DNA from 3 places in the Rhizobium sp. 01N424 genome. Region 1 is predicted to be linked to each of the others. Evidence: predicted binding sites of a transcription regulator. Region 1 holds the regulator's gene; each other region holds the start of a gene.

Region 1 (4,168 bases):
GGTGCTCTCTTCAAGCAGTTCAACACAGGCCTGTTCGTCAATGGCAATTCCAGCCGTCCGGAAGCAGCAGGTCTGGGCGTTGCGCTCATCGGCTCGCTCTACCTGATGCTGATCGTTCTGGTTCTTGCTCTGCCGATCGGTGTCGCCGCCTCGATCTATCTCGAGGAGTTTGCGCCGAAGAACAAGCTGACCGATCTGATCGAGGTCAACATCAACAACCTCGCTGCCGTTCCGTCGATCGTTTACGGTCTGCTCGGCCTCTCCGTCTTCATCAACTTCATGGGTCTGCCGCGTTCCGCGTCGCTGGTCGGTGGCCTGGTGCTGACGCTGATGACCCTGCCGACCATCATTATCGCCACGCGTGCTGCGTTGCGTGCCGTACCGCCGTCGATCCGCTCGGCCGCTCTCGGTCTCGGCGCATCGAAGATGCAGATGGTGTTCCACCACGTTCTGCCGCTTGCCATGCCGGGCATCCTGACCGGTACCATCATCGGCCTTGCGCATGCGCTCGGCGAAACCGCGCCGCTTCTGCTGATCGGCATGGTCGCCTTCGTTGCCAATGCGCCGACCACGCCGCTCGATCCGTCCACGGCACTTCCGGTCCAGGTCTATATGTGGGCCAACGAAGCCGAACGCGCCTTCGTGGAGCGTACCTCGGGTGCCATCATCGTCCTGCTCCTGTTCCTGATTGTCATGAACATCGGAGCCATCCTCTTGCGCCGTCGCTTTGAGCGCCGCTGGTAAACGGAGTAGAAACCCATGAACATGTTGACAGAAGCAGCAGTTGAGAAGGCTCTGGACCAGAAGATGAACAGCATCCCTTACAAGATGATCGGCCAGGACGTTTCCGTCTATTACGGCGAAAAGCGCGCTCTCTTCGACGTCAAGCTGAACATCCGCGAAAACACCGTGACTGCGCTCATCGGCCCGTCCGGCTGCGGCAAGTCCACTTTCCTGCGCAGCCTGAACCGCATGAACGATACGATCGACAATTGCCGCGTCACCGGCAAGATCACGCTCGATGGCGATGATATCTACGATCCGGATATTGACGTCGTCGAACTTCGCGCCCGCGTCGGCATGGTGTTCCAGAAGCCGAACCCGTTCCCGAAGACGATCTATGAAAACGTCGCCTACGGCCCGCGCATTCACGGTCTCGCCAAGTCGAAAGCCGACATGGACCAGATCGTCGAGACCAGCCTTCAGCGTGCCGGCCTCTGGAACGAGGTCAAGGACCGCGTGCATGAATCCGGCACCGGCCTGTCTGGCGGCCAGCAGCAGCGTCTCTGCATCGCCCGCGCCGTCGCCGTCAGCCCTGAAGTCATCCTCATGGACGAGCCTTGCTCGGCGCTCGACCCGATCGCCACTGCAAAGGTCGAGGAGCTGATCCACGAGCTGCGCGAAAGCTACACGATCGTCATCGTGACGCACTCCATGCAGCAGGCAGCCCGCGTCTCGCAGCGCACCGCCATGTTCCACCTCGGCAATCTCGTCGAGGAGAACGATACCGACAAGATGTTCACCAATCCGGACGATCCGCGTACCCAGGACTACATCATGGGCCGCTTCGGCTGATCTTTGGCGTCACGACTTCCGATAGAGACACTCAAGGACATTTCCCATGGCATCGACACATATCTTTTCAGCATATGACGAAGATCTGAAGTTTCTGACCCGCCGCATCTCCGAGATGGGCGGTCTGGCGGAACAGATGGTCTCCGACGCTGTGCGCGCGCTGGTCAATGGCGACGGCGCACTGGCGCAGAAGGTCATCTCCGACGACGTGATCCTCGATCACGCCGAGCGCGAGATCAACGACAAGGCGATCGTCACCATCGCCCGCCGCCAGCCGATGGCGTCGGACCTGCGCGAGATCATGGGGTCGATCCGCATCGCCGCCGACCTCGAGCGCGTCGGCGATCTCGGCAAGAACACCGCCAAGCGCGTCATCGCCGTGCAGAGCACCGGCGTTCCGCGCAAGCTCGGCCGCGGCCTGGAGCATCTCTCCGAACTGGCGCTCGTCCAGCTCAAGGAAGTGCTCGACGTTTACACGACGCGCGCCGCCGACAAGGCGAAGTCGATCCGCGAGCGCGACGAGGAAATCGACGCGATGTACACCTCGCTGTTCCGCGAGCTCCTGACCTACATGATGGAAGATCCGCGCAACATCACCAGCTGCACGCATCTCTTGTTCTGTGCCAAGAACATCGAACGCATCGGCGACCATGCCACCAACATCGCAGAAACCATCTACTACATGGCGACCGGCGCCCAGCCGGAGGGCGAGCGTCCGAAGGACGACACCGCCAACACCGTCGGCGCGGTCACGGAATAATATCCGGACCGGGCCTCAGGAGACAGAACAGAATGATCCCGAGAGTTGCAGTCGTTGAAGACGAAGAAGCACTGAGCGTGCTTCTTCGTTACAATCTCGAAGCCGAAGGTTTCGAGGTCGACACCATCCTGCGCGGCGATGAGGCGGAAATCCGCCTTCAGGAGCGGACGCCGGACCTTCTTATCCTTGATTGGATGCTGCCTGGCGTATCAGGCATCGAGCTTTGCCGCCGGCTGCGCATGCGCCCGGAGACCGAGCGCCTGCCGATCATCATGCTGACGGCGCGCGGCGAGGAAAGTGAACGCGTTCGCGGCCTCTCGACCGGCGCCGACGACTATGTCGTCAAGCCGTTCTCGACGCCCGAGCTCGTCGCTCGCGTCAAGGCGATGCTGCGCCGCGCCAAGCCCGAAGTTCTCTCGACCGTGCTGAAGTGCGGCGATATCGAACTCGACCGCGAGACGCACCGCGTTCATCGCAAGACCCGCGAAGTGCGTCTCGGCCCGACCGAGTTTCGCCTGCTGGAATTCCTGATGGCCTCTCCCGGCCGCGTCTTCTCGCGCTCGCAGCTTCTGGATGGCGTCTGGGGTCACGACATCTATGTCGACGAGCGCACCGTCGATGTCCATGTCGGCCGTCTGCGCAAGGCGCTGAACTTCTCCAATATGCAGGATGTCATCCGCACCGTTCGCGGCGCTGGATATTCGATGGAAGCTTGAGCTTTCGGAATTGAGACACAAAAAAACGGGCCGTAAGGCCCGTTTTTCGTTTGTGCTTACCCGGCTCAGTTTGCTCGCGCTGCTGCCCTGCGGCGCTCGTTGACCGGCTGGTAGGCCAGGCGCTGGTGGTAGGTGCAGTAAGGCGAAGAATCCGGGCTTTCGCAGCCGCAGAAGTGGAAATCGTCCTTCAAGGGATCGCCGACCGGCCACTTGCAGGTGCGCTCGGTGAGCTCCGTCAGGCCGAGACGGCGGGAAATCGGGACGATCACGTTCTTGGCGGGACGGTATTCCATCTCCTCCATGACGTCGATCTCGATCTCTTCCTTCAGCATCGTCGCGCCCTGCTGGCGGGTGACCGTACGGGTCGTCGCCAGACGCGATGCGTAGGTTGGGGCGCGGGGTGCTGCCGCCGTACGCTTGGGAGCGCGGGCAGCCGTGGCGTTGCCGCCGGCCTTCGCACGGCCCGGCAGCGCCAGACGGTGAACCTTGCCGATAACGGCGTTACGGCTGACGCCGCCAAGCTGGGCAGCGATCTGGCTCGCGCTCAGCCCTTCGGACCACAGTTTCTTGAGTTTCTCGACCCGCTCGTCTGTCCAGTTCATGCCCTGTGTCTCCGCCGTTTAAGCGTTGCGAAGGCAGAATCCCTCACTGTTTGCCCCGGACGAATCCGGCACAAGAAACGCTTGACTAATTTTGGTGACTAGTTCCGCCGCATGCAGTCTAGTAATTGAGTTTTAACCTAGTGTGAGGCTGACTCCGTGACAAGAGTCGCAGGAATCCGGATGAATCGAATTCGGGGTTTTCCCCAACTTGCTTCCCCTGAGAGTCATTTCTGCAACATTAGCTGTTGATAAAACGCGACATTGCTTGAGCGTCTCTCAGAAGCCACGAAAGCCGCAGTTTTGTTGACATTGCAGTGCGAAAAGTAAATAGTGCCAGTCGCCGCCGAAAGGCGGCATTTTTAATTTTTCGGACCTGGTTTTTTAGCCGGAGTCCGGTTGCCCGTAACGCTGACAGGAGACCGCGCCATGGCTGAAGCCGCGCCGCTATATGATACCTATTCTCGTGCCCCATTGCGGTTCGAGCGAGGTGAGGGCGTGTGGCTGATTACCGAAAG
Region 2 (4,168 bases), 190 kb from region 1:
CCGCCCGCCCGCTCGAAGCGGCGCTGTATCTGGTCGCAACGCCGATCGGCAATCTCGGCGATATCACGCTTCGCGCGCTGGAAACGCTGGCGGGAGCCGATGTGCTCGCCTGCGAGGATACGCGTGTGACGCGCGTGCTTCTCGACCGCTACGGCATCCAGAACCGGCCCTTTTCCTATCACGAATACAATGCAGACGAGGCCGGGCCGCGTCTGATGCAGGCGATCGAGGCCGGAAAATCGGTCGCGCTGGTCTCGGATGCCGGAACGCCGCTGGTCTCCGACCCGGGCTATCGTCTGGCTCAGACAGCCATCGAGACCGGCTACAAGGTCGTTCCGATCCCGGGTGCCTCCGCACCTCTCGCGGCCCTCGTCGGTTCCGGTCTGCCAAACGAAGCCTTTCTTTTCGCCGGTTTTCTGCCGGTCAAGGACAAGGCGCGCCGCGACCGGCTGGGCGAATTCGCAACCACGCCGGCAACGCTGCTGTTTTTCGAGTCCCCGCATCGCATCGGCGCGACGCTGGCGGCTGCGGCCGATGTGCTGGGCGGTGAACGCCTTGCCTCGGTTTGTCGCGAGCTGACCAAGACCTATGAGGAATTCCGCCGCGGCACGCTCGCGGAACTTGCTGCCCACTATGCCGAGAACGACAATGTGAAGGGCGAAATCGTCCTCGTCGTCGCACCGGCCGCCGAGAAGCCGGCCGATGCGGCCGATGTCGATGCGATCCTTGCCGATCTCTCGGGCACGATGCCGACAGCGAAGGCGGCAGCCGAGGCCGCAAAGCTGACGGGCCTGCCCCGCAAGGAGCTTTATCAGCGCTTGCTGGATATGAAGGCGGATGAGCGGTAGCGGCCCTCGCGCGGACAGGCAGAAGGCGCTGCGCCGGGGCCAGTTCTCGGAATACGCAGCCGCACTCTTTCTGATCTTGAAGGGCTACCGCATCGCCGCCTTCCGCTATCGCACCAAGCTCGGCGAGATCGATATCATCGCCCGCAAGGGCGATCTCGCCATTTTTGTCGAGGTCAAAGCCCGGCGGGACGAGCGCGGCGCGGTGGACGCTGTTTCTTATGCGGCTCAGAAACGCATCCGTGATGCCAGCGACCTCTGGCTTGCCCGCCAGCCGGCCAATCACCTGCTATCGCAGCGTTACGATATCGTGGCCGTATTGCCCGGCCGCTTGCCCCGGCATTTCCCAAATGCCTTCTAGCGGCATTGCATAGGCGTGCAGACAGACAGGCTTTGTAATTTTTCTGTCATGCAAATGTAAAGGAGGCGTCACGTAAGGCCTCTATTGGCTTCCTCACCCCAACAATTGGTGGAGAGGATTTATCCATGTTCAAGACGTTTTCTCTGGCCGCTGCCGCGGTCGTATTGTCTTCGTCGGCATCGTTCGCCGCAACCGAGATCACCTGGTGGCACGCCATGGGTGGCGAACTCGGGCAGAAGCTCGAGCAGATCGTTCAGAAGTTCAACGACAGCCAGACCGAATATCACGTGACCCCGGTTTTCAAGGGCACCTATCCTGAGACCCTGACTGCCGCTATCGCCGCTTTCCGTGCTGGTCAGCAGCCGGCTATCGTTCAGGTCTTCGAAGTCGGCACCGGCACGATGATGGCCGCCAAGGGCGCCGTCTATCCGGTTTACAAGCTGATGGCCGACGAGGGCGAGCCCTGGGATCCGTCGAAGTTCATCGCGCCTGTCGTCGGTTACTACTCCGATCCGGAAGGCAACATCCTGTCCTTCCCGTTCAACTCCTCGACGCCGATCCTCTATTACAACAAGGACGTCTTCAAGAAGGCTGGCCTCGATCCGGAAGTTGCCCCGAAGACCTATGCCGAACTGGCTGAGTTCTCGAAGAAGATCGTCGACTCCGGCGCTGCCAAGTGCGGCTTCACCATCACCTACGCTGCGACCTGGCTCGGCCTCGAAAACTTCTCGGCCATCCACGACCTGCCCTACGGCACGCTGCAGAACGGCTTCGGCGGCACCAAGGCTGAGCTGAGCTTCAACGGTCCGAACCAGGCTCGTCTCTGGAGCGACCTGAAGAAGTGGCAGGATGCCGGTTACTTCCAGTACGGTGGTCCGGGCGGCGGCCCCGATGCAGCTCCGAAGTTCTACTCGCAGGAATGCGCCATCTACATGGGCTCCTCGGGTTCGCGCGCTGGTGTGATCAACAACGCCAAGGCGTTCCAGGTCGGCTTCTCGACACTGCCCTACTATGACGACGTCACCAAGGATCCGAAGAACTCGATCATCGGCGGCGCAACGCTCTGGACGCTGAACGGCCAGAAGCCGGAAGTCTACAAGGGTGTCGCCAAGTTCTACACCTACCTCAGCCAGCCGGAAGTTCAGGCTGATTGGCACCAGTTCTCGGGCTACCTGCCGATCACCAACGCTGCCTACGATCTCGGTAAGTCCCAGGGTTACTACGACAAGAACCCGGGCTCCGACGTTGGCCTGAAGCAGATCCTGCGCGGCACGCCGTCCGAAAACTCCAAGGGCGTTCGTTTCGGCAACCTGACCCAGATCCGCGACGTTATCGACCAGCAGTTCGAAACCGTGCTGTCGGGCAAGCAGACCGCCCAGCAGGCGCTCGACGAAGCCGTCAAGGAAGGCAACGCCATCCTGCGCGAATTCGAAGCCGCCAACTCGAACTAAGCTTTCGAAGCAGAAGCTGAGCCCTCCCCAGTCCGGGGAGGGCCTTTCCATATCGGGCGAGCCATGCAGACAAAGCGCACAATCTTTTCGAACCGCGTCCTGCCATATTTTCTTCTGGCGCCGCAGCTCGCAGTCACCCTGGTCTTCTTCATCTGGCCGGCCTTTCAGGCCTTCCGGCAGTCCTTCCTGCGCGAAGACCCCTTCGGCATGAAGACGACCTTTGTCTGGTTCGCCAACTATACCAAGCTCTTCGGCAGCGCCGACTATATGAACGCGCTGTGGGTGACGCTGATCTTCTCGGTCTCCGTCACCGTGCTGTCGATGGGGCTGTCACTGCTCTTTGCCGTCTGCGTCAACCGCGTGCTGAAGAGTGGCCGCATCTATACGACGCTGCTCGTCTGGCCCTATGCCGTGGCGCCAGCGGCCGCCGGCCTGCTCTGGTGGTTCATGTTCAACCCCAGCATCGGCATCCTGCCCTATATCCTTCGCCAGTTCGGCTACGACTGGAACCACCGCCTCGACGGCAATGACGCGATGATCCTCATCGTCATCGCCTCGGCCTGGAAGCAGATTTCCTACAATTTCCTGTTCTTTGTCGCAGGCCTGCAATCCGTCCCGCAGTCCGTCATCGAGGCTGCATCGATCGATGGCGCCGGACCGTTCAAACGGTTCTGGACGGTGGTCTTCCCGCTGATTTCGCCGACCACATTCTTCCTGGCGGTCATCAACGTCACCTACGCGCTGTTCGACACCTTCCCGATCGTCGATTCCACGACGTCAGGCGGCCCGTCGCAATCGACGAATACGCTCGTCTACAAGGTCTATGCCGATGGTTTCGTCGGCCTGAACCTCGGCCCTTCGGCGGCGCAGTCGGTGGTGCTGATGCTCATCGTTGTCGCCCTGACCGTCATCCAGTTCCGCTGGATCGAGAAAAAAGTCCAGTATTGAGGCCCGTGCGATGATCGAGAACCGTCCCTTTCTGAACTTCCTCACGCACTTGATCCTGATCGTCGGCGTCGTCACGGTGGTCTTCCCCGTCTACCTCGCCTTCATCGCCGCCACCCATGGTCCGACCGACTTCATGAGCGGCCTCATGCCACTGCTTCCTGGCGATCAGCTGATTACCAATTTCGACCAGCTGCTCAGCGCCGGGAATTCTGTGGCCGGTGCGCCGCCTTTCGCGCTGATGCTGGCAAACAGCCTGCTGATGGCTGTCATGATCGCCGTCGGCAAGATCGCCATCTCGATCATCTCCGCATTCGCCATCGTCTATTTCCGCTTTCCGCTGCGCATGGTCGCCTTCTGGATCATCTTCCTGACGCTGATGCTGCCAGTCGAGGTCCGCATCCTGCCGACCTACAAGGTCGTCGCCGATCTCGGCATGCTGAATTCCTATCCGGGCCTCGTCATCCCGCTGATCGCCTCGGCGACCGCGACCTTCCTGTTCCGTCAGTTCTTCCTGACCATCCCGGAAGAACTGATGGAAGCGGCCCGAGTCGATGGCGCAGGCG
Region 3 (4,168 bases), on a different contig from region 1:
CCCCGCCGCTCGTCGTCGCCTATGCGCTTGCCGGCACGGTCCAGAAGGACCTGACCAAGGAGCCGATCGGTGAAGACCAGAACGGCAACCCGGTCTATCTGAAGGATATCTGGCCGACCTCGCACGAGATCCAGGAATTCATCCAGAAATACGTCACCCGCGAACTTTACGAAACCAAGTACGCCGACGTGTTCAAGGGCGACGTCAACTGGCAGGCCGTTCAGGTTCCTCCGGGCCAGACTTATGCCTGGGACGACAACTCGACCTACGTTCAGAACCCGCCGTATTTCGTCGGCATGGGCAAGACCGGCACGGGCATTTCCGACATCAAGGGTGCGCGCGTTCTCGGTCTCTTCGGCGACAAGATCACCACCGACCACATTTCCCCGGCCGGTTCGATCAAGGCGGCGTCTCCTGCCGGTGCCTACCTCATCGAGCACAATGTCGGTGTTGCTGACTTCAACCAGTACGGCACGCGCCGCGGCAACCATGAAGTGATGATGCGCGGCACCTTCGCCAACATCCGCATCCGCAACCACATGCTCGGCCCGAACGGCAAGGAAGGTGGCTACACCATCCATTACCCGTCGAAGGAAGAGGAATCGATCTACGACGCGGCCATGCAGTACAAGGCCGAGGGCGTTCCGCTCGTCATCTTCGCGGGTGTCGAATACGGCAACGGCTCGTCGCGCGACTGGGCTGCGAAGGGCACCAACCTGCTCGGCGTCAAGGCCGTCATCGCCCAGTCCTTCGAGCGTATCCACCGCTCGAACCTGGTCGGCATGGGCATCATCCCGTTCGTCTTCGAAGAAGGCACGACCTGGGCAAGCCTCGGCCTCAAGGGCGATGAAATCGTCACCATCGAAGGTCTCGAGAACATCAAGCCGCGCGAGAAGAAGATCGCCAAGATCACTTATGGCGATGGTTCGGTGAAGGACGTCCCGCTGCTGTCGCGCGTCGATACGCTCGACGAGGTGATCTACCTCAACAACGGCGGCATCCTGCAGACGGTTCTGCGCGACCTCGCTGCTTAATTCTTAAGACAAGCACACGATAATTGCCGCCGGGGAGCAATCTCCGGCGGTTTTTCTTTGCGGGGACGGGGCTCACGGCGATGTGTTCCGGCTGCGATGGCGGGTGGGGATGTCTCACCCCTTCGTTACTTCCCGTTTGGAACCGGAAGGATTATCTCTACGGTCGTCAATCAGGCCGCGCGGCCTTCGTTCGCCCGATGTCCTGGATAAAGAGGTTGCAATGTCGCCGCGTTTTTTGATTTCGCTGATTGCCGGTCTGGTGCTCGCAGCGCCACTTCAAGCCGAAGACGGCAAGCCGAAGGGCGTCGTTGAACTGTTTACCTCGCAGGGTTGCTCATCCTGTCCGCCAGCCGATGCCGCATTTCGCAAGATCGTTGGCCAGGGCAATGTGATCGCGCTCGCCTATCATGTCGATTACTGGAACTATCTCGGCTGGACCGACACGCTGAGTTCCAAGCAGAACACCGAGCGTCAGTACGGCTATGCCCGCATGCTCGGCCGCAGCAACGTTTACACGCCGCAGGTCGTCGTCAACGGCCGTGATCATATGACTGGTTCCGATCTCTCGGCGATCAACGGAAAGATCGACGGCTTCTCGACCGACGGCAAGGGGCTGAATGTCCCTATCGATGCGCAGATGCGAGGCGATGAGCTTGAGATCAAGATTGGCGCCGGCCAGGGGAAAGCCAATGTGGTGATGGTCTATTTCGACAAGGAAAAGACCATCGACGTCGAGAAGGGCGAAAACAGCGGCCAGAAGATTTCCTACATCAACAGCGTCAGCGACATTGAAACTGTCGGAATGTGGGACGGAAAGGCAACAAGCCTGACTTTACCTGCAACGGTTCTGCAAAAGGCCGACCTCGAAGGCTGTGCAATCCTGTTACAGGCTGCTACGGCTGACGGTGATCCGGCCGCGATCCTGGGCGCAACCGTCGTCATGGCCGGGAAAAATATCTGAAAGTTTCATCCGTTCAGGATGGAAAACGGGGCGGCCCGGCTAATCGTATTCGGGGCTGGGGTTAAGGTCGATACGCTCAGCCGGGCCCTTTGGCGCGCTGGCGCCAAATCGGTGAGCGGAATTTCCCCTGCAAATGAGGCGCTGTTTTGACTGAATTGCGGCGCTCCGGAGATTGCATAGCATATGCTTAATGTGATGACTGGCCGCACTTGCAATTTGCGGCGGGTCGGGCAAACTGTCACTCTCCTGTCATAAGCGAGAGGCCTTGAGAGACTGATGACAGATCAGCCGGATTTGCGGCATGGCGATCACCGTTCCGCCGACAATAGTTCCTCAGTCGTCGTCGATCTTAAAGAATACAAGCAGAACAAGGATCCGTTGCCGGTGACCTTTCACCGGCGAGAGTTGGATGCGATCCTGTGGATCTACGGCCGCATGGTCGGCGAGGGCGAGTGGAAAGACTACGCCATCGACCACATGAAGGACAAGGCGGTGTTCTCCGTCTTCAAGCGCTCCGGCGAAATGCCGCTCTTCACCATCGAGAAAGACCCCAAGCTTGCCAACAAGCAGGGCGCCTATTCCGTCGTCAACACCAACGGCATGATCCTGAAGCGCGGCCACGAGCTGCAGCAGGTTCTGAAGGTGTTCGACAAGGTGCTGAAGCTCGTCGACAAATAGCCGTCAGCCCTTGTAAAGGGTGCCTGGATAGGCCGACGGGTCCGGATCGGTATCCTTTCCCTCGCCCAGCTGCCGCTGCATGAGCATGGTGTCCAGCCAGCGGCCGTGCTTGTAGCCGGTACCCTTGAGCAGGTCGGTTTCCTCGAAACCCAATGAACGATGCAGCGCGATCGATGCCGGATGGGCTCCGCCGATCACGGCGACCATCTGCCGGAAGCCAAGCGCCGTGCAGCGGGCAATCAGCTCCGCGAGCAACGCCTTGCCAACGCCCTTTCCCCGGGCCTCCGGCGCCAGATAGATCGAATCCTCGACCATCCATCGGTAAGCCGGGCGGGTGCGGAACGCGGATGCATAGGCATAGCCCAGCAGCACGCCGTCTTCGTCAATGGCGGCGAGATAGGGGTAGCCCTGGCCCGTTATGGCAGCCAGCCGCGTGGCCATCTCCTGGCGTTCCGGCGGGGCAATCTCGTAGCTGGCGACGCCTGACAGCACCGCCTCACGGTAAATCGCCGTGATGGCATCGAGGTCGGAAGCGGAGATATTGCGGAAATGAACGGTCATTCGACGGCCGATGTCTGGAATGTGGTTCAGGCTGAAAACCATCCGGCGCGAGATTTGGCAACAGGAAAAGCAAGGGGTCGCACGGGAGCATTCAAAATGATCGCGCTGGTCCGTCGCTGTTGTGATCGTTCCTTGACTTCCTGTCTTGGCAAGCTGTCCGATGACAGCGACGTGGTGGCCGCCAAGCCGGCGAGTTGACCGAACCCGCCGGAGCTTCTAGAGAACAGCTTTCGCGGAACAGGCCTTTGCGTCAGGCGGCAGATCGGCCGCATGCGTCAGCCATGGAGAAACGCCATTATCAAGATTCTGGTTTTGCTGCACGCTGCCGTCGGCATTGATTGGCAGTCTCCCCCTGAGGGCACCAGCCTGAAGACCTTGAACGAAGCCGAGGAGAAGGGCTTTATCGAGATTCGCGGCGAGTTCCAGAAGCGGCAATTCCGCCTGACGAAGCGCGGCTCCGACCATGTTGCGCTCGACCGTCGGCGCCTGGCGGCGCGCAAGCTTTAAGACGCGCAAGGCTGGCCGCTAATTGCCAGCTGCGTGACCACAGCGCCAATCCACACTCCGAAAAACAAAACCGCCTGCAACATCTCTGTTGCAGGCGGCTCGGTTGTCTCGCATTCGGCCAGACGGTCTGGCCGTCAACAGTTCCGTCCTACTTGCGGTTACCCATGAACTGCAGAAGGAACATGAACAGGTTGATGAAGTCGAGGTAGAGCGTCAGCGCGCCCATGATCGCCTTGCGGCCCATGACTTCGGCACCATCGGCTTCGTAGTACATTTCCTTGATCCGCTGCGTATCGTAGGCCGTCAGGCCGGCGAAGATCAGGACGCCGATCACGGAGATCGCGAACTGAAGGGCAGACGAGCCCAGGAAGATGTTCACGACCGACGCGATGATCAGGCCAAACAGACCCATCACCAGGAACGAGCC

What was found. Region 1 encodes PhoB, which activates phosphate uptake and scavenging genes when phosphate is short. Its sites were predicted from a motif close to TGTCATNNANCTGTCAT; they were not measured.
Region 2: the regulator PhoB is predicted to act here: its motif matches at 1,240-1,256, upstream of ugpB (sn-glycerol-3-phosphate ABC transporter substrate-binding protein UgpB).
Region 3: the regulator PhoB is predicted to act here: its motif matches at 2,232-2,248, upstream of AC1DNK_RS11780 (DUF2794 domain-containing protein).

Annotation. Positions count from the first base shown of each region.
Region 1 covers NZ_JBFTRK010000001.1:389,596-393,763, forward strand. Annotated here, with positions in the region: gene pstA (phosphate ABC transporter permease PstA) at 1-744, shown strand, start outside; gene pstB (phosphate ABC transporter ATP-binding protein PstB) at 760-1,575, shown strand; gene phoU (phosphate signaling complex protein PhoU) at 1,622-2,335, shown strand; gene phoB (phosphate regulon transcriptional regulator PhoB) at 2,368-3,051, shown strand; gene AC1DNK_RS02030 (GcrA family cell cycle regulator) at 3,117-3,653, opposite strand; gene AC1DNK_RS02035 (acetylornithine transaminase) at 4,080-4,168, shown strand, end outside.
Region 2 covers NZ_JBFTRK010000001.1:203,173-207,340, forward strand. Annotated here, with positions in the region: gene rsmI (16S rRNA (cytidine(1402)-2'-O)-methyltransferase) at 1-848, shown strand, start outside; gene AC1DNK_RS01105 (YraN family protein) at 838-1,206, shown strand; gene ugpB (sn-glycerol-3-phosphate ABC transporter substrate-binding protein UgpB) at 1,332-2,657, shown strand; gene ugpA (sn-glycerol-3-phosphate ABC transporter permease UgpA) at 2,721-3,605, shown strand; gene ugpE (sn-glycerol-3-phosphate ABC transporter permease UgpE) at 3,616-4,168, shown strand, end outside.
Region 3 covers NZ_JBFTRK010000003.1:273,423-277,590, forward strand. Annotated here, with positions in the region: gene acnA (aconitate hydratase AcnA) at 1-1,034, shown strand, start outside; gene AC1DNK_RS11775 (DUF1223 domain-containing protein) at 1,255-1,995, shown strand; gene AC1DNK_RS11780 (DUF2794 domain-containing protein) at 2,272-2,673, shown strand; gene AC1DNK_RS11785 (N-acetyltransferase family protein) at 2,677-3,234, opposite strand; gene AC1DNK_RS11790 (hypothetical protein) at 3,223-3,432, shown strand; gene AC1DNK_RS11795 (hypothetical protein) at 3,505-3,741, shown strand; gene AC1DNK_RS11800 (Bax inhibitor-1/YccA family protein) at 3,890-4,168, opposite strand, start outside.